2 regions of the Pandoraea sp. CB10b_02 genome follow, and region 2 is predicted to be linked to the other one. Evidence: predicted binding sites of a transcription regulator. Region 2 holds the regulator's gene; the other holds the start of a gene.
The links. Region 2 encodes FliA, which starts transcription of late flagellar genes. Its sites were predicted from a motif close to CTAAAGTTTNNNNNNNNNNNGCCGNTA; they were not measured.
Positions count from the first base shown of each region.

Region 1 (11,689 bases), on a different contig from region 2:
GGCCCGGAGCACGGCCGCTGGAAAATCGCGCCCGACGATCCGAACGCCACCGTCAGCCGGCGCTACCACGACGACACCCTCATTCTGGAGACGCGTTTCGAAACCGTGGAAGGCTGTGTCGCGGTGATCGACTTCATGCCGCTGCGCGACGGTGCGGCCGAGCTGGTGCGGCTCGTCAAGGGCATCCACGGCAAGGTCACGATGTCGATGGAGCTGATTCTGCGCTTCGACTACGGGGCGTCGGTGCCGTGGGCGCGCGCCCTTGCCGAGGACGACGCCACCGGCCCCGGCATGCGCCTCATCGCCGGCCCGGACAAGGTCGTGGTGCGCACGCCCGTGCCCATCCAGGACGTGCCGGGCAGCCTGCGCGCGCGCTTCGAGGTGGGCGCCGGCGACACCGTGCCGTTCGTGCTCTCGCGCGTGCCGTCGCATCATGCGGACCCGCGCGAGATCGACCCTCACGCCGCGCTGACCGACACCGAGCGCTACTGGCGCACCTGGGCGAGCCGCTGCCAGCTCAACGGCCGCTGGGCCGAGGCCATCCGGCGCTCGCTCATCGTGCTCAAGGCGCTCACGTTCGTGCCGACGGGCGGCGTGGTCGCAGCACCCACCACCTCGCTGCCGGAACAGCTCGGCGGCGAGCGCAACTGGGATTATCGATATTGCTGGCTGCGCGATGCCACGCTCACCTTGCAGGCGCTCATGCTCGGCGGCTACTACACCGAGGCGAGCGACTGGACGCAATGGCTCGTGCGCGCGGTGGCGGGTGCGCCGTCGCAGGTGCAGATCATGTACGGTCTGGCCGGCGAGCGGCGTCTTCCCGAGTGGGAAGTCGGCTGGTTGCCCGGATACGAGGGAGCCCGACCGGTGCGCGTGGGCAACGGTGCGGTCGGGCAGTTGCAGCTCGACGTTTACGGCGAAGTCATGGACGCGCTGCATCAGGCGCGCCTGGGTGGTCTGCCGCCCGATGACGCCACATGGGAAGTGCAGACGAAGCTCGTGGCGCACCTCGAGACCGTCTGGCGTCAGCCCGACGAGGGCATATGGGAAGTGCGCGGCGGGCGTCAGCACTTCACGTATTCGAAAGTGATGGCGTGGGTCGCGTTCGACCGCGCGATCAAGACGGCCGAGCGTTTCGGCCTGCCGGGGCCGCTCGCGCACTGGCGGCAGCTGTGCAAGGAGATCCACGCGGACGTCTGTGCGCATGGCTACGACCCTGAGCGCAATGCGTTCATGCAGGCTTACGGTTCGTCGGAGATGGATGCGAGCGCGCTCATGATTCCGCTCGTCGGCTTCCTGCCGCCCGAGGATCCGCGCGTGATCGGCACCGTGGAGGCCGTCGAGCGCGAGCTCATGCATGACGGTCTCGTGCAGCGCTATCGCACGAGTCGTGTGGACGACGGGCTGCCGGCGGGCGAGGGCGCGTTTCTCGCGTGCAGCTTCTGGATGGTCGACTGCCTGGTCATGATTGGTCGCCAGCGCGACGCCCGGGCGCTGTTCGAGCGCCTGCTGGCGCTGCGCAACGACGTGGGCCTGCTCGCCGAGGAGTACGACACGCATCACTCGCGTCAGGTCGGCAATTTTCCCCAGGCGTTCTCGCACATCGCGCTCGTGCACGCGGCCATCCGGCTCGACGCCCTCGCCAACGACGATCGCGCCGACGGTGAGGCCGACGACGCCGTCGACGACCCGAGCCTGGAGCACGTGAGCTATCGGGCGATCCGGGCCTGAGGCCGGAGCGATCGGCCCGGGAAGGCGCCTTCAACGCCCGGCGTGGCGGCGTGGCGACTTATCGGCGTATCGACGTCGGCTTATCGGCTTATCGGCTTATCGGCGTACCGGCGTACCGGCGTACCGGCGGGCCGGGCTTCGCGCCGAGGCGGGCGCCCGCGGAGTCAATCTCGCAGGGCTGCTAAAGAAAACGTGAAGGATGCCGTAGTATCTTTCAGTTCCTTGCATCTTTCAGCCCCTTACGTGCCGGGGCATGCCCCCGGCGCCCCTGTCCATGACGACCATCATTCCGATCAGGGGGAGTGCCACGTCGCGTCTGCTCGACGTCTGGCAGGCCCACATCCAACAACAGCAGGCCGAGCGGGCGCCATCGTCCGCCGCCGGCGCGCGACACGCCACGGCGGCCGGGGAGGCTCCCGGCGCTTCGGCCGCTCAGACAGCTTCGAGCGCTTCGAGTGCCTCGAGCGCCTCGAGCGCCTCGAGCGCGGCCGCCGGCAAGGCGGGCGCGGCCGGCGCCGCGTCCGCCGATGGCAGCAATGTCGGCAATGGCGCGGCCGTCGTCGATACCGATCGCGTCAACAGTCTGCGCGAGGCAAACGAAACCGCCAGGCGCGTCGGGCAATCGATTGCCGGAGCAGAGGGCGGCGCTGGCGGGGCAGGCGGGACCTCGGACAGCGGCGGGCTCAGCCCGATCGTCAGCCAGACGATCGAGAAGCTCAAGCAGATGCTCGCCAAGGTCATGGCGCAGCTCGAAGCGGTGCGCAGCAACGACACCATGCCGCCGGACGAGAAGCTGCAGCAGACCACCGTGCTCTCTGCCCAGGCCATGACGATACAGGCCCAGATTCAGGCGCTGATGGATCCGACCAAAACGAAGGGCGCGCGCGTCGACACCACGGCCTGAGCCGCGTTTTACCGGCCGGACCGCCTGCATCGACCTGCGCCGACTCCGGCGAAGCGCGCTAGAATTCTGCTTTCGCTTAATTCTTCTCGGAGGCGACGACGTTCCGCCGCCTCATCCTCGCGCCGCATGAAGCAAGACACGACACTCACCGCTCTGCTATGGATCGTTGCGGCGGGTTTTTTCATGCAGGCGCTCGACACCACCATCGTCAACACGGCACTGCCGGCCATGGCCGCGAGCCTCGGCGAGAACCCGTTGCGCATGCAGCCTGTCGTCGTCGCGTATTCGCTGACCATGGCCATGCTCACGCCGGCCTCGGGGTGGCTTGCCGACCGGTTCGGCACGCGGCGCGTGTATTTCGTCGCGATCCTGCTCTTCGTGCTCGGCTCGATCTGCTGTGCGATGGCGCATACGCTGGCGCAGCTGGTGCTCGCGCGCGTGCTGCAGGGCGCGGGTGGCTCCATGCTCCTGCCCGTCGGCCGCCTCGCGGTGCTGCGCACGTTTCCCGCCGAGCGCTATCTGGCGGCGCTCGCCTTCGTGTCGATTGCCGGACAGGTCGGCCCGATGATCGGCCCGGTGCTCGGCGGCTGGCTCGTGCAGGTCGCGTCGTGGCACTGGATCTTCCTCATCAACGTGCCGATCGGCGTCGTCGGCAGTCTCGCCGTGCGGCGCTATCTGCCGCGCCCGGCCAAGGACGAACTCACCCACACCGGTTTCGACTGGCCTGGCTTCGCCCTGCTCTCGGCCGCGATGGTGTCGTTCACGCTCGCGCTCGACCATCCGTTCTCCGACACGGGTTGGGACGTGTCTGTCGGGCTGGCACTGCTGTGCGTGGCGACGACGCTCGGCTACTGGCCTTATGCGCGCCGCTGCGCGGCGCCGCTGTTTCCGCTGGAACTCTTCGAGACGCGCAGCTTCAGCCTCGGCCTGCTGGGTAATCTGGTCGCGCGCATCGGCAGCAGCGCCGTGCCGTTCCTGTTGCCGCTGCTGCTGCAGGTGGCCATGGGCTACAGCCCCCTCGCCTCGGGGCTGATGATGCTGCCCGTGGCGCTGTCCGGCGTGGTGGTCAAGCGCATGGTCACGCCGCTCGTGCAGCGCTACGGCTACACGCGTTTCCTGATCGTGAATACGGTGGTGGTCGGCGCCTCGATCGCGAGCTTCGCGCTGTTCGGCCCCGGCTGGCCGGTGTGGCTGGGGCTCGTGCAACTGGCCGTCTTCGGCGGCGCGAACTCGATGCAGTTCGCGGCGATGAACAGTGTCACCCTGAAGGATCTCGGCGCGCGCCGCGCGAGCGCCGGCAATGGTCTTTTCTCGATGGCGCAGATGCTGGCGCTGGGGCTCGGGGTGACGATCGGCGGGCAATTGCTTGCCCTGTTCGGTCATCTGGCGGGGCGGGCCGGCGAGGCGGGCGCGAGCGGCGCCGTCGCCGGTTTCCGGTTGACGTTCGTGTGCGTCGGGCTGATCACGCTGGCTTCGGCGCTGGTGTTCCGGCGCGTGGAGGATGCGGCGGCGGCGCGGCGCAGTGGCGGGGCGTCGGGCGCCTCCGCCACCGACCTCAAGCCGTGAGCGCCAGATTTACTTCTTCACCAGCGCGCACTTCGACTCGGCCAGCGGGGCGAACGCCTTGTCGGCCGGAATCGTCTCGAGGATCTTGTACAGATCCCACTCCGACTTCGACTCGGCCGGCGTCTTGACCTGCACGAGCAGCATGTCGTGCACGAGCTTGCCGTCGGCGCGGATCTGGCCGTTGCGAATGACCGGATCGTCGATCTTCATCGACTTGAGCTTGGCCATCACGGCGTCGGCCTCGTCGGTGCCGGCCGCCTGGATCGCCTTCAGGTAGTTGAGCACCGCCGAGTACACGGCGGCCTGCATCATCGTCGGCATTTTCTTGTGCTGCGCGTAAAAGCGCTGCGCGAAGGCGCGCGAACGATCGTCCTGGTCCCAGTAGAAGCCGTTGGTCAGCACCATGCCCTGGGCGTTTTTCAGGCCCATGCCGTGCACTTCGGTGATGAGCGAGAGCAGCGGCGTGAAGACCTGCTTGCCGCCCTGGATGATGTTGAACTGCGAGGCCTGTTTGACCGTGTTGAGGGTGTCGGTGCCCGAGTTCGCCAGTGCGATGACCTGTGCGCCGGAGGTTTGTGCCCGCAGCAGATAGGACGACAGGTCGGGCGAGTTCACCGGATGCTTGACCGAGCCCAGCACCTTGCCGCCCTGACGCGTGAGGATTTCGCTCGCGTCCTTCTCCAGCGCCTGACCGAACGCATAGTCGGCGGTGATGAAGTACCACGACTTCAGGCCGCGGCGCAGCAGCGCCTGCGAGGTCGAGTTCGCCAGCGCGTAGGTGTCGTACATCCATTGCACGCTGTGCGCCGTGCACTGCTCGTTGCTGATGGCCGACGAGCCGGCGCCGGTCACGAGCGCGATCTTCTTCTTTTCGTCGGCGATGCGATCGACGGCGAGCGCCACGTTCGAGAACGTGAGGTCCGTGATCATGTCGACCTTGCCGCGGTCGTACCACTCGCGCGCGATGGTGGCACCCGTGTCGGTCTTGCCCTGCGAGTCGGCGGAAACCAGCTCGATGGATGCGCCCAGCACCTTGCGCTCGCGCGAAAAATCGTCGATGGCCATGTTGGCGGCGAGCACGCTGCCTTTGCCGGCATTGTCGCTGGAGACGCCGGACAGGTCGGTCAGCACGCCGATCTTCACCACGCCGTCGGAGATGTCCGCTCCTGGCGCGGCATGGGCGGCGGGCAGGGCGGGGCCGAGCGTGGCCAGGGCAAAGGCCGAAGCGGCGACGGCAATCGTGCGGCGCAGGTGTGCGCTGAAGCTGGGCATGAGTTGTCTCCTGTGTTTCGAATTATGGCGACCGGAAGCGACTGGAAGTGGCCCGGCAGCGGCATCCGCGCGGCCGGCACACTCCCCCGGGTCCCGAACATCTTAAACATCCCGTAATCGATTGCGCAATTCGTAATGTCGCGAGGCGGCATCGGGATTTTCCTGCCCTTTCGCGTTCGCGCGAGACGCGGTAGGCGCGCAAAGCGTGCGTGCGCAGCGGCCCGGGGAGCAATTTTCGTCTGGTGGGAAGGTCGGTCGAGGAATTTTTAGTACGCGACTTTCGATCAGCAATACGACATAATCGCCCGCACCGATTCACCACCGCATCGCGCGTTCGTTACGCGCGTGCCGCTGCCTGTGCCGACCGTTTTCCTCATCGACGACCATGCGATGTTCCGAGAGGGCTTGCTGCTCGCCTTGCGCGCGGCCGCGCCGGAGCTGGAGTTCGAGGCGTTCGCCGGCGGCGAGGCGGCGATCGCGGCGTTGGCCGGGCGTCCCGACGTGCGGGCGGTGATGGCGGATTTCTATTTGCCCGATCTGGCGGGAGCGGCGCTGCTTGGCCGGCTGCGCGCCGTGCGCCCGGATCTGCGGCTGCTCGTGATTTCCGCGTCGGAGGACCCGGCGGACGTTCGGTCGGCGCTCGCCGCCGGCGCACATGGCTTCGTTCACAAGTCGGCGGACAGCCGCACGCTGCTCCATGCCTTGCAGACGGTGCTGCGCGGCGGGCGCTATGGCGACGGCGACGGCGACACCGACGCCGGCGGCGGGATCGGCGCGGCGCGTATCGGTGACTCGTCCGGTCTTCCGGGCGGCGACATTTCCCTCTCGCAACGTCTCGCCGCGCTCACGCCGCGTCAGCGCGAGGTGCTCATGCTCGTCTGCGAGGGCCTGCGCAATAGCGAAATCGCCGCCCGACTCGGCATGACGGAGAAAACCGTCAAGGCTCACGTGTCGGCCGTGCTCGCCGCGCTTGGTGCGCTCAACCGCACGCAGGCAGCCGCGCTCGCGCGGCGCGGCGGACTGCTCGGCAAGCCGGCCTGACGCGCAATCGGCTGCCATGCAACGGCGGGCCGCCCTCAATCGATACCGGCCGCGTCGCTCGTGCCGCCGGCCGGCCCGGCCAGTGCCCGCTCGATCGTGCGTCTTAGCAGCAGCGCGTCGACAGGCTTGTGCAGCAACGGCCATGCGCGTGCAGACGCTTCGACGATGCGCTGCGGATCGGTGTCCCCGCTGATCAGCACGGCCGGGATCGAGTCGTCGGCGAATTCCTCGTGGATGCGGTCGATGGCGTCGATGCCCGTCTCGTGCTCGCGCAGCCGAAAGTCGCTCAGAATCAGCGCCGGCTTGACCCCGGCCGCCACGGCCGCGAGCACGATCTCGTCGCCGCTGCCGCCTCCCACGGTGCGATAGCCCCACGCGTCGAGCAATAGACGAAGGCCGTTGAGGTTCTCGGCGTCGTCTTCGATCACGCAAACGAGCGACGCCGAGGCGGCATTGGCGCCGCCGGAACATACGCAAGGCGATGCGGTATGGGCAGGCGCCGCCGAAACGCGCGCCGTCGCCTCCTCGGCGATGGGGACCGTCAATGCGAACACGCTGCCGCGTCCGGGCGCGGAGCGCAGCGTGAGCGAATGGCCGAGCAGGTCGGCCGTGCGACGCACGATGGCAAGCCCGAGGCCGAGCCCCTTCGAGCGGTCGCGTTCCGGATTTCCGACCTGATGGAATTCCAGGAAGATCTTGTCGAGATCACCGTCCGCGATGCCCACGCCAGTGTCCCACACTTCGATGCGCACCGAGCGCCCACGGCGGCGCCAGCCAATCAATATGCCGCCCCGGTCGGTGTGCCGGATGGCGTTGTCGATCAGGTTGCGCAGGATGCGCTCGAGCAGCACCGGATCGGAGTACACCGTGATCGCGTCGCTGCGCTCGGGCGAAGCGCGCATGCCGTGAACTCGCAGAATCAGGCCCTTGGCGGCCGCCTGCGGTGCGTATTCGAGCTGCAACTGATCGATGAGCGGCGCCAGGCGCAGTGCGCGAGGCTTGGGCTGGATCACGCCGGCGTCCAGACGGGAGATGTTGAGCAGCCCGTCGAACAACTGCCCCATTGCCGCGGTGGCACGGCCGATGTGCTCGACGAGCTGACGGCTGCGTGCGTTGAGCTGTTGCTCGCGCAGTACGCCGACATACAGGCTCAGCGCATGCACGGGCTGACGCAGGTCGTGGCTGGCGGCGGCGAGAAAGCGCGATTTCGCCACGTTGCTGCGCTCGGCCGTGTCGCGCTCCACGGCGAGTCTCGCCATCAGCTCGTCGTTCTCGAACCGCATGGCCAGCGAATCGATCTGCGTGCGGTACATGCGGTGGGCGAACGCGAGCGTCACCGCCAGGTACACGACACCGGCCGCGGCGAGCGTGGTCGGGATGGTGCCGCCGAGCGAGGCGAGCGCGATGAAGCTCGGTGCGTAGTACGGGACTTCGAACGCCCACAGCACCGGCGGATGGATGCAATACGCGTAGATCGCGCCGGTGCCCAGCGTGAGCAGGCCAACGATCATGAACATCTGCTGCGCCGCCGGGGCGTGCCAGAGCCAGAACGCATACGGGATGCCCCAGAGCAGGCCGGCAGCGAACGCGCCGACGCGCGTTCGCCGGTCCCAACGGCGCAGGGCTTCGATATCGGTGTCGCGCAAGCGTTCTCGCTCCGATGCCGCCGGCCTGGCGCGTTGCCGGGCGGGGCCCGGATACGTGAGGAGCGACGCCGCCCGGCAAAGCGTGAGCAGGGCCTGAGCGCCACCCCAGACGAGCAGGTCGCGAAGGGGGAACACCTCCCGCAGTACCGCGACGATGAGCCAGACAGTGAGGAAGGAGCCTGCCAGGGAGACCGGCAGGTTGGCGCGCAGGGCGGCGAGCCGCGCCACATAAATGTCGCGTGCGTGCGTCGCGCTGGCAGCCGCCCGGCGGTCTTGCCGCGGCGTCGCCGCGCGCGGTGGGGACGAAGGCGAGGATGAAGAAGACGACGGCGCGGCGGGCGTGTCCCGCCTGTCAGGTGTCTCGGCGGGACCGGGAGCGTCAGGGACGTGTGGCGTCACGAGGCAGCGGAGTGAGGGCGTGAGCGGGCCGAATGCGGGCCGAATGCCGGGCAGTCGGGCGAATGCGTGATGGCCCCGAGTCTCCCACAGAAAAAACCGCCGTGCATGGGACTTTAGTCCAATGCGCGGGGGCCTTCGAGACGCTATCGTTGTCATGGCTCCACACACTCGCAAGGGACGGTCGACGCATGCCCCGAGCCCGTGGGCGGCGTGCGTTATCGATGTGAGCGTGAGGAGCGCGGGGGGCGGGTCTTCCGGCGAAGATGGCCTGCGACCCGCCGGGAACGGGCCGGTCCTGTCGGGGGGCAGGGCCGGCGGTTCTTGAGGGCGCCGGCGTGCGTCGCGGCGCCGCATCGGGCACGCCGGCTGCCGCGATTCAGTTCTGGCAGCGTGGCGTTGCCGCACCCTGGGCGCTGACGGCGATGGCGTCGCCGATGCCCTGCGCCAGGCGCTCGACGAGCCGGCGTTGTGCGGCCACGACGCCGTCGATGTCGCCCGCGGCCGGCTCCGTCGCGTTGAAGCGGCAGGTGAGCACCAAGTCGCCCGGCACGCGGCGCACCGACCAGACGGCCGTGAGCGCGGCCTGCTCGCCTGGCACGGATTCGAAGCGCTGCACCGACGTCGCGACGCGATACACCGCGAGGCCATCCGCGCGCGGCAGGCCGTACACATCCATGGCGCCGAGACGCTGCGTCAGATCCCGCGAGATGGCCGACGTCAGCTCCGTCTTGAGCGGCGCGGCCCAGCGCGATTCCTCCAGAATGTCGACACGCCCGCCGCCCCGTGTGACCACGATCTGCGGCCGATCGACCTGCTCCGGCACGCTGACGGGCGAGACCTCCAGCGCATACGGGGCGGCGGGGGCGCCGGCTGGGATCGCTGGGGACGCCGTGGTCGCTGCGGTAGCCGCGGCCATGGGGGCTTGCGGCGATGACGCGGACGAGGCGGAAGAGGAAGCCAGCGCGTCGCTCAGCGTGTAGAAGCGCGACGGCGGCGAGGCGCAGCCGGCGAGTGCGGCCGCAGCGAGTGCCGCAAGCGCGGTGTGCAGGGCGCCGGGGCGCGAACGGCGAGTCATGGCAGTCGGTCTCGTCATGGTTGCGGATCCTTCGGTTTGCCGCGCAATAGCGCCTCGGGATGCATCTGCAGGTATTCGGCGAGCGTGTTGAGCGAGCGCAGGGTCCTGGTCAGCTCCTGCATCGCCTGGCGGACGTCCTGCTGCACCGGCGCGTCTTCGGAGAGCGTGCGCTCGGCGGCGCCGAAGCTCTTTTTCGCCTCGCCCAGCGTGGCCTTCGCTTCCGGCGCAATTTCCGCGTCGAGCTGACGGAACAGGCCCTGCGCGCTCTCGAGCGTCTTGTCGAGCTTGCGCAGCGACGCGTCGAGGTTCTGCCCGATGCTGTCGAACGGAATCTTGTCGAGCTTGGTCGCGATGTCGGCGATCTGCAACTGCAACTGGTCGAGCGTATTGGGCACGGTCGGCAGGTACACCACGCTGTCGACTTCCTCGGCCTTCGCAGGCTTGGCGTTCGGGAAGAAGTCGAGCGCAACGTACAACTGTCCGGTCAGCAGGTTGCCGGTGCGCAACTGGCCGCGCAGCCCGTTGGCGACGAGCGCATCCAGAATCTGACGACTCACGGCCCTGTTGGACGGAACGTCGCTCTTCGGGTCGCGCCGGCGCAGGCGGTCCGGATAGAGCTGCACCGTGACCGGCATGTTGATCTGCTTGGTCGCCCGGTCGAACTCCACGCCGATCGACGTCACCTCGCCGAGCGTGATGCCCCGGAAATCCACCGGTGCGCCCACGACCAGGCCGCGCAGCGATTGCTGGAAGCGGAACACGACGGTCACCGGGTGCGTGTCCGGCGACTTCATCGCGGAGGCTTCGTCCGGCGCGAGGCGGAACTCCTGTCCGGCCTTGGCCATTACGCCGGCGCCGGCGTCGTTGGGCGCCTGGAAGGCGATGCCGCCGATCACCACCGAGGCGAGCGACTGCGTATTGACCTGGAAGCCGCTCGAGTCGAGCCGTAAATCGATGCCGCTCGCATGCCAGAAACGGGTGTTGCTGCCCACGTACTGGTCATACGGCGCTTGCACGAACACCCGCAGCGTCACGCCCTTGCCGTCGGGATCGAGCGAGAACGCTTCGACCTGACCGACCTGAATGCGCCGGTAGTAGACGGGCGAGCCGATGTCGAGCGAGCCGATGTCGGTCGCATGCAGCACGAACGGTTTGCCCGGCTGACCGCTGGAGACCACCGGCGGCACTTCGAGTCCCTGGAAATGGTTGGACGATTCCGTCGACTTGCCGGCGTCGGCGCCGATGTACGCGCCCGAGAGCAGCGTCGACAGGCCCGACACGCTGCCGCCGGCCACGCGCGGGCGCACCACCCACCAGCGCGAGCCCTTCACCGCGAACTTCTTGGCGTTCTTCGTGAGATCGACGCTCACCCGAACGTGCGAGAGGTCGTCGGAGAGCTCGATGCTCTTGACCGTGCCGATGTCGACTTCCTTGTACTTGACCTTCGTCTTGCCGGCCTCGAGCCCTTCGGCGGTCTTGAAGTCGATGACGATGCTCGGCCCGCGCTCGATGAGCGCCTTGGCCACGAGCGACAGCCCGATGACGGCGGCCACCAGCGGGATCAGCCAGACCAGCGAGGGCGCCCAGCGCTTGCGGGGCTCGATGGCGGGCGTGGGCAGCTCGTCGGGGCTGAGCGGGGGCGTGGCCTTGGGCTCTTGCTTGTCGTTCGGATCAGTCATGGTCGTCCTGTTCGGTGTCGTCGTCGCGGATCTGATCCCAGATCAGCCGAGGGTCGAACTGCATCGAGGCAAGCATCGTGAGCACGACCACCGAGCCGAACGCCACGATGCCGGGGCCGGCCTGAATCACGGCCAGCGACTGAATGTTCACGAGCGCTACCATCAGCGCGACAACGAAGACGTCGAGCATCGACCAGCGGCCGATGAACTCGACCATGTGATACAGCCGGGTGCGCTGATGCGGCTTCCAGCGCACGCCACGCTGTGCGGTGACGCACAGCAGCGACAGCGCGATGAGCTTGAGCATCGGGACGAGAATGCTCGCCGTGAAGACCACGATGGCAAGATCGTATTCGCCGCTGGTCCAGAAGTAGAT
Region 1 covers NZ_NJGW02000037.1:1,067-12,755, reverse strand. The annotation lists gene CDN36_RS21920 (glycoside hydrolase family 15 protein) at 1-1,731, shown strand, start outside; gene CDN36_RS21915 (FlxA-like family protein) at 2,006-2,635, shown strand; gene mdtD (multidrug transporter subunit MdtD) at 2,702-4,201, shown strand; gene CDN36_RS21905 (ABC transporter substrate-binding protein) at 4,211-5,473, opposite strand; gene CDN36_RS21900 (response regulator transcription factor) at 5,819-6,514, shown strand; gene CDN36_RS21895 (ATP-binding response regulator) at 6,550-8,388, opposite strand; gene CDN36_RS21890 (PqiC family protein) at 8,936-9,634, opposite strand; gene CDN36_RS21885 (PqiB family protein) at 9,649-11,313, opposite strand; gene CDN36_RS21880 (paraquat-inducible protein A) at 11,306-11,689, opposite strand, start outside.
Region 1: a site for FliA is predicted at 1,913-1,939, ahead of CDN36_RS21915 (FlxA-like family protein). Genes of this name have one in related genera too.

Region 2 (11,689 bases):
ATCGACCGGCGAGACGCTGTTGATGATGCCGTTCGGGCCGGCGAGGTAGCCGGTCAGGTGATCGCCGTTGGCGTCGACGATGTAGCCGTTCTTGTCGAGCGAGAACTGGCCGTTGCGCGTGTAGGCAATGGTGCCGTTGTTCGACACCCGGAAAAAGCCGTTACCCGAGATGGCCAGGTCGAGCTGACGATTCGTGACCGTGATGTCGCCCTGCGTGAACTGCTGCGCCACGGCCGCCACGCGCGTACCGATGCCGACAGTGTTGTTGCCCGCGCCGAACAGCGAATTGGCGTAGATGTCGGCGAATTGCGCCTGCCCTTGCTTGAAGCCGACCGTAGCCGCGTTGGCAACGTTGTTGCCGATGACGTCCAGGTCCTTGGAGGCGGCGTTCAGGCCGCTCAATCCGGTCGAAAAGGCCATGCTGTTACTCCTGAGTTCGGTTGTCGACGATGTGCGTCGCGAGGAAAACGGTTAAGGGCTTGCGTCGAAAACGGGTCGCTTACAGGATCTCGCGCACGTCGGCGAGCTTGACGTTCGTGCCCGTGCCCACATTGAGCAGCGGCGAGCCGGTCGTGCTCGCCACCACGCTTTGCACCTGTGCATACGAGAGCAGCGTCGGCGTCACGGCCTTGCCGTTGGCCGAGGCGGTCACCGTCAGCGTGTACTTGCCGTCGGCCACGGCGGTGCCCGCGTCGTCCTTGGCGTCCCACGTGAGTGCCTGCACGCCGGCATCCAGGGCGCCGGCGTTGACCGTGCGCACCACCTTGCCCGTAGCGTCCTTGATCTGGATGGTGACGGTGTCGGCGTCGCTCGGCAGCTCGAAGCCGAACGGCGTGGCGGTCTTCGTGACGGTGCCGTCGGTGCCGGTCGTGCTGCCCACGCCGATGCCGTTGCCCGGAATCAGCACGCCCTTGCCCACGAGCGCCGCGGCTTGCAGGCTTTGCGTGGAGTTGAGCTGCGAGGTGACCGAGGAGAGCGTGGTGTTGAGCTGCGTGATGCCCGAGACCGTGCTGATCTGCGCGAGCTGCGACGTGACCTGCGAGTTGTCCATCGGGTTGAGCGGGTCCTGGTTGTTCATCTGGGCGACGAGCAACTTCAGAAAGCTGTTTTGCAGGTCGTCGGCGCTGCCCGCCGAGGACTTCGAGCTGGAGCTGTTGGCCGTGCCGTTGATCGAGTCGAGGAACGACTGCGAGAAATTGCCGGCGTTCGACGTGTTGATACTTGCCATGATTCGGATCTCCGCGCGGCCCCTTACTGGCCGACCGTGAGGGTTTTGAGCATCAGCGTCTTGGCGGTGTTGAGCGCCTCGACGTTGGCCTGATAGGAGCGGGAAGCGGAGATCATGTTGACCATCTCTTCCACCGGATTCACGTTGGGCATGGTGACGTAGCCCTGGGCGTTGGCAGCCGGATTCTTCGGGTCGTACACGGTCTTGAGCGGCGACGGATCGTCGACCACGCCGGCGACCTTGACGCCGCCCACGTCGGCGCCGGCCACGGGGTTGACCTGAAACACGACCTGCTTGGCGCGGTACGGCTGACCGTCCGGGCCGGTAACGGATTCGGCATTGGCCAGGTTGCTGGCCGTGACGTTCATGCGCTGCGATTGCGCAGTCATGGCCGAACCGGCGACGTCGAAGATGCTCATCAGTGGCATGGCGCTTACCCTTGACTCGTGATGGCTGCCAGCATCGTCTTGATCTGGCTGGACAGGACCGTGAGGCCCGTTTGGTAATGCACGGCGTTATCGGCGAAGTTCACCCGCTCGGCGTCGAGCTCGACGGTGTTGCCGTCCACGCTCTGCTGATACGGCACGCGATAGAGCAGCTCGGGCCCACCCAGCGGGGGCGCCGTGCTCGCGCCGCGTGCGGCGATGTGGCGCGGCGAGGTGCGCGTGAGCGAGACGCTCGACTCGGTGGCGAGCTGCTGCTGCGTGCCACGCTCGACGGCCTGCGTGAGCGCGCTGTTGAAATCGACGTCGCGCGCCTTGTAGCCCGGCGTATCGGCGTTGGCGATGTTCGAGGAGATGATCTCCTGGCGATAGGCGCGCATGGCCAGCGCCTGCTGGGAAAATCGCAATGCCGCGTCCAGTTTGTCCATGATCTCGTCTCGCCCGATGCTTGCCTTGCTGCCAGGTGTTGCACAAGAAGTCCGTCCGTCGTCGCGCCCTGGCGCCAGGGCCGCCGGGGCCGTGGCGTCGCGTCCCGGGAAGCGGGCGTCGCCATGGCGCGCCGACGGGATGTCCTGCCGGGTCCGGAAAAAGTACGGACCTTTTGGCATGCTTCGCATCGTATGCCCGCCCTCCGGGATTCAATCGGATGAATAGGCACGAGATTGACCGCCATTTCGGGCCATGCCCCCGGCCGGACATCTCTAGAATGGCTTCCTGACGGCGCCGGACGGCGTTCGCCCCCCAGGCACAGGAACACTGCCCGGTGCCGTCGGCTTCACCGCGCCGCCGGGGTCCGGGGCGCCAGGCGGGTCGAGCGTCGGGCTGCACTGAATGCACCCCGTGCACCGTGAGTGCGCGACGAATGCCCCGCGAGCCGCACCCGAAGGAGAGTGAACATGGCAGGTAATTTCGGCGACCGTGTCGTCAGCGCCGCCCGCGAGCGCCATGCGCCGCGGCGTGGTCGTCGCGCGGGCTCGCGAGCCGGCCTGCGGGCCGCCGTGCTCATTGCCCTGTTCTCCGCGCTGTTCTCCGGCCCGTTCGCCGCCCCGCTGACAGCGGGAGCGGATGGTGCCGCACACGCTGCCACGCAGAGCCCGAACGCGGGCATCGCCACCGATCCTGCCGCGCAGAACCTGGGCAACGCGCTCGGGCCCGGGGCCATCGTCATTCCCGGCAACAATGCCGCCGCGGGTGGCGTCGCTTCGAACGTGCCGGGCAACGTTCGGCCGGTCGCCGTCAATGCCCAACCGAATGCGGGGGCCACTGCCGCTCAGGTCGCTCCTGCCCCTCAACCGTCGCCGCAGGCAACGGTCCCAGGCAATTCCCAATTCCAGAACACCGAAGTCGTGCGGCAGACGGCCGAGCGTTTCCTGCGTGAGCAGACGACCGGCCTGCCGGGCCGCGTGACGATCACCGTGGGCGACGCCGTCTCCGAGCGCATGCCCGCGTGCAGCGCGCTCGAACCGTTCCTGCCGCCCGGCGCGCGTCTGTGGGGCTCGACGACCGTTGGCGTGCGCTGCGCGGGCGAGCGTCCGTGGACGCTGTACCTGCAGGCGCGCGTGAGCATCAACGCAACGTATTTCGTGGCCGCCCGCCAGATCAACCCGGGCGAGACGATCGGGCCGAACGATCTGTCGCCGCGCCAGGGCGATCTCACATTGCTGCCGCGCACGGTGGCGACCGACGCCGGCCAGATCGTCGGCACGGTGGCAGTCAACCGCATCACGTCCGGATTGCCGATTCGCTCCGATCTGCTGCGCAGCGCGATTGCCGTGCAGCAGGGACAGACGGTGCGCGTGGTCTCGCGCGGCTCCGGCTTCGAGGTGAGCACCGAAGGCCAGGTGCTCTCGCGCGCCAGCGCGGGCGATCCCGTCCAGGTGCGTACCCGCGCCGGTCAGGTCGTCAGCGGCACCGTCAGGACGGGCAAAGGAGGCAACGTGGAAGTGGAAGTGGCCCTGTAGAGTCCGCGCAGCAAGCGCTCACTATCATTAAATCTTCGTTGAAATCACCCGGGTACTTGAACTGGTAACAGGATGTTACTTGCCTAAAGTTATGGCGGATAATGCCGTTACACAGGCAGGTTTCTGGGGAAAGCACATGAAAATCGAACCACCCGCCAATCCGTTGACTGGCGTCGGCCCGGGTAAGGGCACGGCGGACCGGGCGACGACCGGCACTGTGAGCACCGACGGCGCAACGGCGTCCGCGGCCAACGCCGGCGGCGCGGCGAGCGTGAGCACGAGCGCGTTGTCCTCGGAGATGCGCGCCCTGCAGGCCGCGCTGGCACAGACGGGTTCGGCCGATATCGACGTCGCCAAGGTCGCCGCCATCAAGCAGGCGATTTCGGAAGGCCGGCTCACGATCGACACCAACAAGATCGCGGATGGCCTCATTGCGACCGCGCGCGATCTACTCTCGACGCAATCGAAGTCATGACCACGGATGCCCTGCTGAATGCCCTCGTCACGGAAACGGCCGCGATCGGCGCGTTTACAACGCTGCTCGACGAGGAACAGCAGGCATTGGTGAACGGCACGCTCGACGCATTGCCGGAACTCACCGAGCGCAAGACGCGCGCGGTGGCGGAACTCTCGGCGCTTGGCCGCGAGCGTGACGCGCACCTCCAGGCGTTGGGCTACACGCCCGACGAAGCGGGAGCCACGGCCGCCGCGGCAGCGGACACGCGCATCGACGGCGCGTGGAAGACGCTGCTCGCCGCAGCGGCCGAGGCCAAGCGCGCCAACGACACGAACGGCGTGCTGATCCGCACCCGTCTCACCTACACCCAGCAAGCGCTCAACGTACTGTACGGCCCGGAGCAGAATGCCCCGCTGTATGGCCCCGACGGACGCACCACCCCACGCTCGAGCGGGGGAAGCGTTACCGCTTGAACCCCGAATCGCTTGCAGCGCTCGGCGCTTGAGCGGCCGGCGGGCCGGAGAGCCGGAGCGACACCCGGCGAGCGGCCCGGGAATCTTCTCGCCGTGCGCCCGCCCGTCGACGGTCACTTCGCCACCGCTTCACCACCGATCACCACCGCTTCCGCTACGGCAATGACGCGGCTCAACTCGCCGACGTCCACGCCTTCTCGCGCAGCGTCGCACGCAGCCGCGAAATGGCCTGGCTGTGGAGCTGGCACACGCGGGACTCGCTGACCTCGAGCACCGCGCCGATCTCGCGCAGGTTCAGGCCCTGCTCGTAGTACAGACTCATCAGCAGCTTCTCGCGCTCGGGCAGGCGCTCGATCGCGTCGACCACGCCGCCGCGCAGCCCCTCGTCGAGCAGCATCGTCAGCGGATCGGCCCCCGGGTCCGCACAGATGCGGTCGATGAAGGGCTCTTCGTCCGCCGACTCGAAGTCTTCGTAGTAAATCAGCTGGCAGCCGTGCACGTCCTGCAGCATCTGCTGATACTCGGCCAGCCCGATGGACATCTCGCCGGCGATCTCGCTCTCCGACGGCCCTCGTCCGAGCCGCTGCTCCAGGCGCTGCACCGCCTGCTCGATCTGGCGCGCCGTCTTGCGAATGCCTCGCGAGGCCCAATCCAGCTCGCGCAGCTCGTCGAGCATGGCGCCGCGAATCCGCTGGCTCGCGTAAGTCTCGAACTGCGCGCCCTGCGTTTCCTGATAGCGGTTGGCGGCATCCAGCAAACCCAGCATGCCGGCCTGGATCAGATCCTCCAATTCCACGCTCGCCGGCAGCTTGGCCATCAATTGCAGCGCCAGCCGGCGCACCAACGGCGCGTATTGGGTCAGCGTGTCGTTCGTGTCGACCTTCCCGCGCGCGGTATACATGTTTCCCTCCGCTTCCTCTCGACGCGTGCCGTGCCGCTCAGGCCGTGTGCGCGCTCGTCGCGCCCACGCCGTGCGCCAGCTCGCCACCGCGATCGCCGCCGATGTCACCCATTGCCGCACCCATTGCCGCACCCATTCCCACGCCCAGGGCCGCACCCAGAGCCGGCCCCCCGGCCTCCGGCACCGCCAGCGGCCAGTGCATGACCTGGGCGGCCAACTGACGATACGCCACCGCCGCGGGCGCCATGGGGAACGCGTCGACCACCGTGCGCGTCAATTGCCGCGCGCGCATGACCTGACGATCGGCCGGCACATGGCCCGCCAGCTCCAGCGACACCGCGAGATAACGGCTCGCCGTCGTCGCCAGATTGCGGCACACCACGCGGGCCTCCACATCCTCCGCCCGGTTCACCAGCACCCGGAATTGCGCCAGCGCATATTCGTAATGCGCCCGCTTGATCCACGAATACGCTCCCGTGATCGACGCCGGCTCGCGCCCGAGCACCACCAGCACGTCGTTCGCATGCGCGGCAAGCGGACTGAGCAGCGCGCCCGCGTGCGTGCAGTCGATCACCACGACATCGGGCTCGCCCGCGGTGAGCACCGGCAGCGCGCGCATCGGGTCGATGCGCTCCGGATGGCGATGCGCCACCGGCACGAGCACCACGTTCTCGCGCGTATGCACGCGAACCGAATCGGCCGCGATGCGGCCGGCAAGCACGTCATGGATGTCGCCGCGCAGCGGCAGCCCGAGCGCCGGCGCGGCATGGCCGCTCTCGTCGGCCAGCACGACATCCTGACCGTGATGGGCCAGCGCACTGGCCAGATTCAGCGCCACACTCGTCTGACCCGCTTCAGGCGTACTCCCGACCACGGCGATGATGCGCGTGGCATGGCGCGCCACCAGACGGCGCAGTCCCTCCGCTTGATCGAGCACGAGTTTAACCAAAGCACGCCTCGCCAGAAGATTGTGCGGGCGCGAACAGCCCGCTGTAGTTCGGATCGACGCCACGCACCACGGCCGGCAGGTCTTCCTCGGCCGGCACGAACGGCGACCCCGTCACCGGCGCCGAGAGCGCCGTCTCGATCAGGAATTCGCGCTCGGCCACGTGCAGGTTCTCCGGCACGCGCTGCCCCGTGGACACGTAGTGCACCGGCAGACGGTGACGAATCACCGTATCGAGCACCGAGCCGAGATTGGTGGTCTCGTCGAGCTTCGTCAGGATACACCCGGCGAGGTCGCCGCCTTGCGCGCTGGCGCTGCGATACGCGTGCACCACTTCGTTGAGCGTGTCGCCGTGGCTCGTGGCGTTGAGCAGCAGCAGGCGCTGCACCGGCGTGTGCGCCCCACACAGCATGGCCACCTGCTCCGGCACGGTGCGATCGCGCTGGCTCATGCCCACCGTGTCGATGAGCACCATGTGCTTGTTGCGCAGCTCGGTGAGCGCGAGACGCAGGTCCGTTGCATCCTTTACCGCATGCACCGTCACGCCCAGGATCTTGCCGTAGATGCGCAGTTGCTCGTGGCCGCCGATACGGTAGCTGTCCGTCGTGAGCAGCGCGAGCTTCTCGGCGCCGTGGCGCATCACGCAACGCGCGGCGAGCTTGGCCGTCGTCGTGGTCTTGCCCACGCCGGTCGGCCCCATGAGCGCATACACCCCGCCGCGCTCCATCAATTCGTCTTCGTTCGCCATGACGGGCAGATTGCGCTTGAGCGCATTTTTCACCCACTCGAGACCCGGCTCACGCCCGCTGCCTTCGGGCAGATGCTCGAGCAGCGCACGGCCGAGCTGCGCCGAAAAACCCGCGGCGAGCAGCGTGCGCAGGATTTCGCCTTGGGCCGGCGAGCGCCGCCGCTTGTCGTTCCACACCAGCCCGGCCACCTGCTCCTCAAGCAGGCCGCGCATGCTCTGGAGTTCGCCCATCATGCTCTGCGCGAAGGCGCTCGCCGCCGCGATGTCCTGAGCCGCCGCGGCCGCCGCCGGCGGCGCCGCCGGAGCCGGACGGGGACGCGGCCGGTAAGTGGGCATGTCGCCGCCGGCGAGCGCGTCGAGATCCTCTTCCGCCAGCGCCACGATTTCCACGCCGTTGGCCACCGAACGGTTGGACAACACGACCGCATCGGGCCCGATTTCCTCGCGAATCTGGCGCAGTGCGTCGCGGCACGTGCCCGCAAAGAACTTCCGAATCTTCACGCTTGACCTCCGATGAGTGCCGTCATTTTCACGTTGCGCGTATCAGGCACTTCCGCATACGACAAAACCTTGAGCTGCGGCAGGCTGCGGCGCAGGAAGCGCGAGAGCAGCGAGCGCAACGGATGTTGAACCAGCAATACCGCCGGCAGCCCCTGGCGCTCCTGACGCGCCACGGCCGCCTGCGTCTCACGCAGCAGCGTGTCGGCCAGGCCCGGCTCGAGGCCGGTGCCGCCGCCGGCGGACAGCGCCTGCGTGAGAATTCTTTCGAGATTGGCGTCGAGCCCCACGACCTCCAGGTCGCCGTTGCCCGGGAACACGCTCTGGGTGATCGCGCGGCCCAGCGACAGGCGCACCAGCGCCGTGAGATCGTGCGGGTCCTGCACGCGCGCGCCGTGTTCGGCAATGGTGTCGATGATGGTGCGCATGTCGCGAATCGGCACCTGCTCCTCGAGCAGGTTTTGCAGCACCTTCTGCAGCGTGGTGAGCGCGATCGTCTTGGGCACCAGATCCTCGATGAGCTTCGGCGCGTCCTTGCCGATGCGCTCGATGAGCTGCTGCACTTCCTGGCGCCCGAGCAACTCGTGCGCGTGGGCGTTGATCAGATGGTTCAGGTGCGTGGCCACGACCGTGCCGGCATCGACCACCGTGTACCCGTATGCCTGCGCCTGATCGCGCTGGCCGACGTCGATCCACGTCGCGGGCAGGCCGAAGGCCGGATCTCGCGTCGGCGTGCCCTGCAGCGGCGCGCTCACCTGCCCCGGGTCGATCGCGAGCAACTGCCCCGGATACGCTTCGCCCTCGCCGATGATCACGCCCTTGAGCGTGATGCGGTACTGGTTCGGCCGCAACTCCAGGTTGTCGCGAATATGGACGACCGGCGCGAGAAAGCCGATCTCCTGCGCGAACTTCTTGCGAATGCCCTTGATGCGCTTGAGCAGCTCACCGTCCTGATTGCGATCGACGAGCGGGATCAGGCGGTAGCCGACTTCGAGGCCGAGCGGATCGACGAGCGCCACGTCGTCCCACGACGCTTCGGCCACTTCGGCCGGCGCCGTCGCCGCGACGGGCGCCGGACGCGCGGCTTGCTGCCTGCTCGCCTCGGCGCGACGGAACTGCCAGCGCGCGAGCGCACCAAGGCCGAGAGCCAGCAGCAGGAATGCCAGGTGCGGCATGCCCGGGATCAGCCCCATCAGGCCGAGGATGGCGGCGGTAATGCCCAGCACCCGCGGGTTGCTGAAGAGCTGGGAGACGACCTGCTGGCCGACGTCCTCGTCGGTGGCCACGCGCGAGACCACCACGCCGGCGGCCGTCGAGATCACCAGCGCGGGGATCTGGGCGACGAGGCCGTCGCCGATGGTGAGCAGCGTGTAGTTCTTGGCCGCCGTGGCGAGATCCAGGTTGTGCTGCGCCACGCCCACGATCAGCCCGCCGACGATGTTGATCAGCATGATGAGCAGACCGGCGACCGCGTCGCCGCGCACGAACTTCGAGGCGCCGTCCATGGAGCCGTAGAAGTCCGCTTCCTGCGCGATCACGGCGCGGCGCTTGCGCGCCTCCTCTTCGCCGATCAGGCCGGCGTTCAGGTCAGCGTCGATGGCCATCTGCTTGCCGGGCATGGCGTCGAGGGTGAAGCGCGCCCCCACTTCGGCGATACGCCCGGCGCCCTTCGTGATCACCATGAAGTTGATCACGACCAGGATGATGAAGACCACGATGCCCACGGCGTAGTTGCCGCCGACCAGGAAGTGACCGAACGCCTCGATCACCTTGCCGGCCGCGTCCGGACCGGTATGCCCTTCGAGCAGCACCACGCGCGTGGACGCCACGTTCAGCGACAGACGCAGCAGCGTGGAGAAAAGCAGCACGCTCGGGAACGCCGCGAAGTCGAGCGGCTTTTGGGTGTACATGCTCACGAGCAGCACCATCACCGACAGCGCGATGTTGAACGTAAACAGCAAGTCCAGGATGAACGGCGGCAACGGCAGGATCATCATGCCCAGAATCATGATGATCAGCACCGGCGCGGCGAGCGACTTCAGATTGCCGCCGAGGAGCAGTTGCGAGGTGCGCAGCAGCTGGTTCGCGCGAGGGTTGAGGTTCATTCGTTACACTCGTTTCGACCGGGCGCGCCGCGGGGCGGCGAGTTCGGCCGGCACCGGCAGCTCGGTCGGCGTGACCGGCTCCACGCCGCCCTCGGTACGCCAGCGGCGAAGCTGGAAGACCCACGCCAGCACTTCGGCCACGGCCGTGTACAGGGTGGCCGGAATTTCGTGACCGATTTCCACGTGCGCGTGCAGCGCGCGGGCCAGCGGCGGGGCTTCGAGAATCGGGATGTTGTGCTCCACGCCCATCTCGCGGATACGCTGGGCGACCAGATCGGTGCCCTTGGCGAGCACGCGCGGCGCGCTCATGTGCTCCTTGTATTCGAGCGCGACGGCGAAGTGCGTCGGGTTCGTCACGATCACGTCGGCCTTCGGCACGTCCTGCATCATGCGCCGGCGCGCGGCCTGGCGCTGCAACTGGCGAATGTGGGCCTTCAGGTGCGGATCGCCTTCGTTTTCCTTGTTCTCCTGGCGCACTTCCTCCTTGGTCATGCGCAGCTTCTTGTAGTGCTGCCAGAGTTGGAATGGCACGTCGATGGCCGCCACCAGCAGCAGCGAGGCCACGATGAACGCGCAGCACACCACGATCATCTCGCCCACGTATGGCAGCGCCGCCCGCGGCGACTGCGTCATGAGTCCCATGACCGCGTCGCGATCGCGCGCGATTGCCCAGTAGGCCACGGCGCCGACCAGCAGTGTCTTGGCGACCGCCTTGACCAGCTCGATCAGGCCCTGCACGGAGAACATGCGCCCGAAGCCCTTGAGCGGGTTCAGGCGCCCGAAGTTGGGCGCGAGCGACTTGGTGGTGAAAAGCCAGCCGCCGAGCGCCATCGGTGCGGCGATCGCCGCGATCACCAGCAGGCCGAGCAGCGGCGCAATGGTCATGAGCGCGTCGGCGCCCGAGTGCGCGGCGCTCGAGAGCATGCGGTGCGTGTCGAGGGCGGTGCCCGGCTCGAACTGCATGCCGCGGCGCATGAGCTGCCCGAAACCTTGCGAGATACGCTCGGCCGTCATCCACAGGCCGGCCACCCCGGCCGCCAGCAGGGCGAACGTGGATAATTCGCGCGAACGCGCAACCTGTCCCTCCTCGCGCGCCTTTTCAAGGCGCCGGGGGGACGCAGGTTCCGTCTTTTCGAGATCGCTATCCTCAGCCATGCCCTATCCACAACGGGCGGACGAACCCACCCTATCGCGACCGATTATGGCCGTAACCGTCAAGTCACAAAGGGGGGAATAGAGGCGGGATTGGGCGGTATTTCGCCCGGGCGGCCAACCGGCCGCCGGGCCGTCAGAATCCGAGGCTGGCGAGCAGGTCGTCGACCTGGCCCTGATCCGAGACGATGTCGTTGCGGCCTTCTTTCTTGATCTGCGGGCCGTTGAGCAGGGAGTCTTCGGCTTCCTTGCGCTTTTCGGGCGGCATGTTCTCGAGCAGCGTCTGGAGCAGATGCTTCTCGATCTCCTGCACCACGTCCATGATCTTCTTGATGACCTGCCCGGTCAGATCCTGGAAATCCTGCGCCATCATGATTTCCATCAGATGCGCGTTGGTCGCGCGGGTGTCCTCGGGCACGCGGCGCAGATACGTGCGCGTGTCCTGCACGAGCTGGCGCGCGTCATCGAGCTCGAGCGGCTGGTCGAACCACTTGGCCCAGCGCTCGTCGAGCGCGTTGGCGTCGCTCTCGAGACGGTCCTGAATCGGCTTGGCCAGTTCGATGGCCGTCAGCGCGCGCACCGCCGCCTGCTCGGTCATGGTCGCGACGTAGTTCAGCCGGTCCCGTGCGTCGGGAATGGCCTCGGCCGCCTGCTCCAGTTGCTTGTCCAGCCCCAGTTCGCGCAGGTTGTCGCGCAGCATGCGCGTGAGCTGCCCGATGCGCATGAGCATGCGCTCGGCCGGATCCGCCTCGCCGGTCACGTAAGCGCCGTCGGGCT
Region 2 covers NZ_NJGW02000013.1:5,851-17,539, reverse strand. The annotation lists gene flgE (flagellar hook protein FlgE) at 1-420, opposite strand, end outside; gene flgD (flagellar hook assembly protein FlgD) at 500-1,228, opposite strand; gene flgC (flagellar basal body rod protein FlgC) at 1,252-1,656, opposite strand; gene flgB (flagellar basal body rod protein FlgB) at 1,662-2,102, opposite strand; gene flgA (flagellar basal body P-ring formation chaperone FlgA) at 2,568-3,632, shown strand; gene flgM (flagellar biosynthesis anti-sigma factor FlgM) at 3,769-4,107, shown strand; gene CDN36_RS14695 (flagella synthesis protein FlgN) at 4,104-4,562, shown strand; gene CDN36_RS14690 (RNA polymerase sigma factor FliA) at 4,735-5,463, opposite strand; gene CDN36_RS14685 (MinD/ParA family ATP-binding protein) at 5,501-6,400, opposite strand; gene flhF (flagellar biosynthesis GTPase FlhF) at 6,405-7,658, opposite strand; gene flhA (flagellar biosynthesis protein FlhA) at 7,655-9,760, opposite strand; gene flhB (flagellar biosynthesis protein FlhB) at 9,764-10,915, opposite strand; gene cheZ (protein phosphatase CheZ) at 11,049-11,672, opposite strand.